Regions from separate parts of the Streptomyces sp. NPDC001219 genome, predicted to be linked through region 1. Evidence: riboswitches for the same ligand, from Rfam matches in the RefSeq annotation. Region 1 holds a riboswitch; the other holds the start of a gene.
The links. Region 1 has a riboswitch for glycine ahead of cycA (D-serine/D-alanine/glycine transporter). Riboswitches for the same ligand answer to the same signal wherever they lie in the genome.

Region 1 (2,194 bases):
CATGGGGACGGTCACGGTGTTCCGGCCGGCGAACTCCTGCAGCTCCGCGCGGGCTTCGGCCTCGGTGGCGGCGGCGGGCAGGTTCAGGCCGGAGGTGCTCCGGATGCCGCCGGGGACGGCGGCGTCGATGAGGGCGGCCAGCGTCGGGTAGCCGACTGCGGCCAGCATGGTGGTGCGGTCGGCGTCGTTGACGCCGATGTGGCGGGTGGCGAACTCACCCGGCGCGGAGGACTCGGGGTAGGTCATGGTGGGAGGCTCCCTGTGGGGGCACCGCGGACGCGGCGCCGTGGACGGGTTGCCTCCCCGCTCTGTCATCGGTACCTGAGAGCTTCACCACCGGGTTTGGCGGTTTGCACCGTGGGCGCAGGACATGACGTCCTGACTTTCCAGAGTCGCCTGGCCGAAGCGGTAGTGGGGCCTGAGAGATTCTGGGGAGAGTTGCTCCTTCGGCGCCTCGCCAAGGGTGGGCGAGGGCTCTCCCGCTTCGGTTCGAACAGCGCGATGTGGAGTTGTCGGGCGGCGCGGTGGTGAGGCCGGGAGTCTCCGGGGAGGAGGTGCTCCCCCGGCGCCACGTCGTCACAGGACGTGGGCTCTCCCGCCGCGGAACCGTCAGCGGTACGGATGCTGCCGGATCTTTCCCGAGGCAACGTACGGGCACCGGAACACAGCCGTCAAGAGTCTGCCGACGGACCTGCCGGTAACCTGGCGGCCCCGGAAGCGAGGCCGTGAGCTGCACAAACGCCGTCCCCTACGGGGAAGCGCCGCACTACCCGGGAGTAGCGTCCAGCCTTCGGCCGGTCCCTTGACCGGCCGCTGAGGGGGCCCTAGCCTCACCGCACATCGCCGTTCACCCCGGAGCGGGAGAGCACTGGATCAGCCAGACCCGGTCGCCGAAGGAGCAACACCTCCCCGGAAACTCTCAGGCATCCCTACCGCTCGGGCAGGCAACTCTGGAAAGCAGGCGCCGACGCGCCTCGCCGACGGTGCAAGCCGCGCGCTGAGCGCGGCGAAGCTCTCAGGCTCATGACAGAGGGGGAGGCTCACTCGGCCGCACGGGCCCCTGCCCGTGCTCGACATTCGAGGAGCCCCTGATGGCTCTCCTGCCGCTCGCCCCCGACCGCCACCCGCCCGTCGGCTCGCGGGCCGATGGTCAGGCTTCTGTGCGGGCCCGTTCAGCGTACTGACACCCTTCAGTTCGGCTGCCGCTTCTCCGCGCGCAGCCCCTGCCGCACGCCCCTGGGGCGCGTGGTCATGCTCCGAGAGACCCCCTGTCCCGTGCCCGCACGGGTCTTGAGATCCGCGAGGTTCGCCCATGCCTGAACGCAGTGACACCGGCCTGACCACCACGCCGGCCGGCTCCACACCCCCGCCCGAGGGCGAGCAGCACCTCTCCCGCCAGCTGTCCAACCGGCACATCCAGCTCATCGCGATCGGCGGTGCGATCGGCACCGGCCTGTTCATGGGCTCGGGCAAGACCATCTCGCTGGCCGGACCCTCGGTGATCTTCGTCTACATGATCATCGGCGTGATGCTCTTCTTCGTGATGCGGGCGATGGGCGAGCTGCTGCTGTCCAACCTGCGCTACAAGTCCTTCGCCGACTTCGCGGCCGACCTGCTGGGTCCGTGGGCCGGCTTCTTCACCGGCTGGACGTACTGGTTCTGCTGGATCGTCACCGGCATCGCCGACGTCATCGCCATCTCCGGGTACGTGGCCTACTGGTGGCACGATCTGCCGCTGTGGATACCGGCGCTGGCCGCCGTCGTCCTGCTGATCGCCCTGAACCTGCCCACGGTGAAGGCCTTCGGTGAGACCGAGTTCTGGTTCGCGCTGATCAAGATCGTCGCGATCGTGGCACTGATCGTCGTCGGGCTGGTCATGGTGTTCAGTCACTTCCAGGCGCCCGGTGGGGCGGCGGCGGGCTTCTCCAACCTCTGGAACGACGGAGGGTTCTTCCCCACCGGCCCCATGGGGTTCGTCGCGGGATTCCAGATCGCGACCTTCGCCTTCGTCGGCATCGAACTGGTCGGCACCACGGCGGCCGAGGCGGAGAACCCGGAACGGAACCTGCCCAAGGCGATCAACTCGATCCCGGTGCGCGTGATGCTGTTCTACGTCGTCGCGCTGATCGTGATCATTTCGGTCACGCCCTGGCGCGAGATCAGCGCGGACCGCAGCCCGTTCGTCGTGATGTTC
Region 2 (2,194 bases), on a different contig from region 1:
ATGCGCACCGCGGCCGCCGCGCAGCGCCGCGCGCGCGATCCAGCGGCGCACCCACGCCAGAGTTCCGCAGTCGTGCACCACCACGCTGTGACCGGAGCGCAGTGCGCGGCGCAGGGTCAGATAGTGGGCGGCCCGCACCAGCGGGCGGTAGAGGCCGTACGGCAGCCGGCGCAGCCTGCCGCGCTCCCAGCGCTCGCGGACGTCCTGTGAGTCGATGCGGTACACCTCGGCGCCGCGCCCGTCCAGGGGCGGTACGACGCGGTGCATGAAGGTGCTCTTGCCGCTGCCCGGCAGCCCGGAGACCACCACCAGGTCGCCGGCCGGGAACCGCAGCTCGGCGGCGCCCGGGGCCCGCGCCTCGCCCCGCAGGTCCACGACCGCGGCGCCGCGCCCCGGCCGGAGGACGGACCGCGGCGCACGGCCGGTCCGGGTCCTGGCGGCGGACGGCGCCGCCGGCGCGGCGCCCGGGGGCACGACCCCTGAAGTCGCCCCGAATGCCGCTTCACTGTGCACCGTGATCGCCCTCCCCGCCCGTTCTGGTCCGGTTTGGTTCCGTCCCCTACCCGCAGAGTGTCAAGAAAAGGTAATGCCCATCAAGGTGATTGTGCGATCCGCCCATGTCGTGGACGGTACGGCGGCTGGGGCTCCTTTATCCGGCGTTCCCGTGTAATGATGTGGCCGCCACGTGCACATCACAGCTCACCCGTGCACCGCCAACTGCATACCGGCCGCTTGTAACCTGCGCGGGAGAGTCCCCGGCCGTGATGGCGGGGCGCCGAAGGAGCAAGTCCTCCCTTGAATCTCTCAGGCCCCTATACCGCGCGGGCGAGGCAGATCTGAAAAGCGAGCCGCAGCCCGTGGGCCGGCTCCACCCAAGGTGCAAACCGGGTCCGTTCGCGGTATCCCGGTGAACCTCTCAGGTTCCGATGACAGATGGGGAGAACGTCTTGTCACCCCTGCCTGGGAGCCCAGAACCATGACTGATGCCCCCCGTCGCACCGCGCTGGACGCCACCCATCGCGCGCTCGGCGCGACCATGACCGACTTCGCCGGCTGGGACATGCCGCTGCGCTACAGCAGCGAGCGCGACGAACATGTCGCCGTCCGCACCCGCGCCGGCCTCTTCGACCTCTCCCACATGGGCGAGATCACCGTCACCGGCCCGCAGGCCGCCGACCTCCTCGACTACGCGCTGGTCGGCAACATCGGCGGCGTCAAGACGGGCCGCGCCCGCTACACCATGATCTGCGAGGAGGCCGGCGGCATCCTCGACGACCTGATCGTCTACCGCCTCGCCGACCAGGAGTACATGGTCGTCGCCAACGCCTCCAACGCCCAGGTGGTGCTGGACGCGCTGACCGCGCGGGCGGGCGGCTTCGACGCCGCGATCCGCGACGACCGGGACGCCTACGCGCTGCTCGCGGTGCAGGGCCCGGAGTCCCCCGGCATCCTCAAGCAGCTCACGGACGCCGATCTGGACGGGCTGAAGTACTACGCGGGGCTGCCCGGCACGGTCGCCGGGGTGCAGGCCCTGATCGCCCGTACCGGCTACACCGGTGAGGACGGCTTCGAGCTGTTCGTCCGGCCGGCCGACGCGGTCGCCCTCTGGGAGGCGCTGACCGCGGCGGGCAAGGACACCGGGCTGGTGCCCTGCGGGCTGTCCTGCCGGGACACCCTGCGCCTGGAGGCGGGCATGCCGCTGTACGGGCACGAGCTGACCACCGCGACCACGCCGTTCGACGCGGGCCTGGGCCGGGTCGTGAAGTTCGAGAAGACCTCCAACGGCGGAGACTTCGTGGGCCGCGCGGCACTGGCCACGGCCGCCGAACGCGCCGAGACCCGGCCGCCGCGCAAGCTGGTCGGCCTGATCGCCCAGGGCCGCCGGGTGCCGCGCGCCGGATACCCGGTCGTCACGGCCGACGGCACGGTCATCGGCGAGGTCACCTCCGGGGCCCCCTCCCCCACGCTCGGCAAGCCCGTCGCCATCGCCTATGTCGACGCGGCGTACGCCACGCCGGGCACCGAGGGTGTCTGTGTGGACATCCGTGGAAGCCATGAGCCGTACGAGGTCACCGCTCTGCCGTTCTACAAGCGGCAGAAGTAGCGGCCACCGGCGGCGGCGCGCCCCCCGCGTCCCGCCACCCCCGGGACTCCCCCGGACCCGGTCCGGGTGGGGGTACCCCCAGCGGTGGCT

Region 2: linked by a shared signal. The riboswitch ahead of gcvT (glycine cleavage system aminomethyltransferase GcvT) and the one ahead of cycA (D-serine/D-alanine/glycine transporter) in region 1 are both predicted to bind glycine.

Annotation. Positions count from the first base shown of each region.
Region 1 covers NZ_JBSFJF010000040.1:30,600-32,793, forward strand. Annotated here, with positions in the region: gene gcvP (aminomethyl-transferring glycine dehydrogenase) at 1-246, opposite strand, end outside; glycine riboswitch at 299-396, opposite strand; glycine riboswitch at 397-492, opposite strand; glycine riboswitch at 849-945, shown strand; glycine riboswitch at 946-1,037, shown strand; gene cycA (D-serine/D-alanine/glycine transporter) at 1,313-2,194, shown strand, end outside.
Region 2 covers NZ_JBSFJF010000023.1:58,341-60,534, reverse strand. Annotated here, with positions in the region: gene ACWC9R_RS17455 (AAA family ATPase) at 1-513, opposite strand, end outside; glycine riboswitch at 735-830, shown strand; glycine riboswitch at 831-943, shown strand; gene gcvT (glycine cleavage system aminomethyltransferase GcvT) at 977-2,104, shown strand.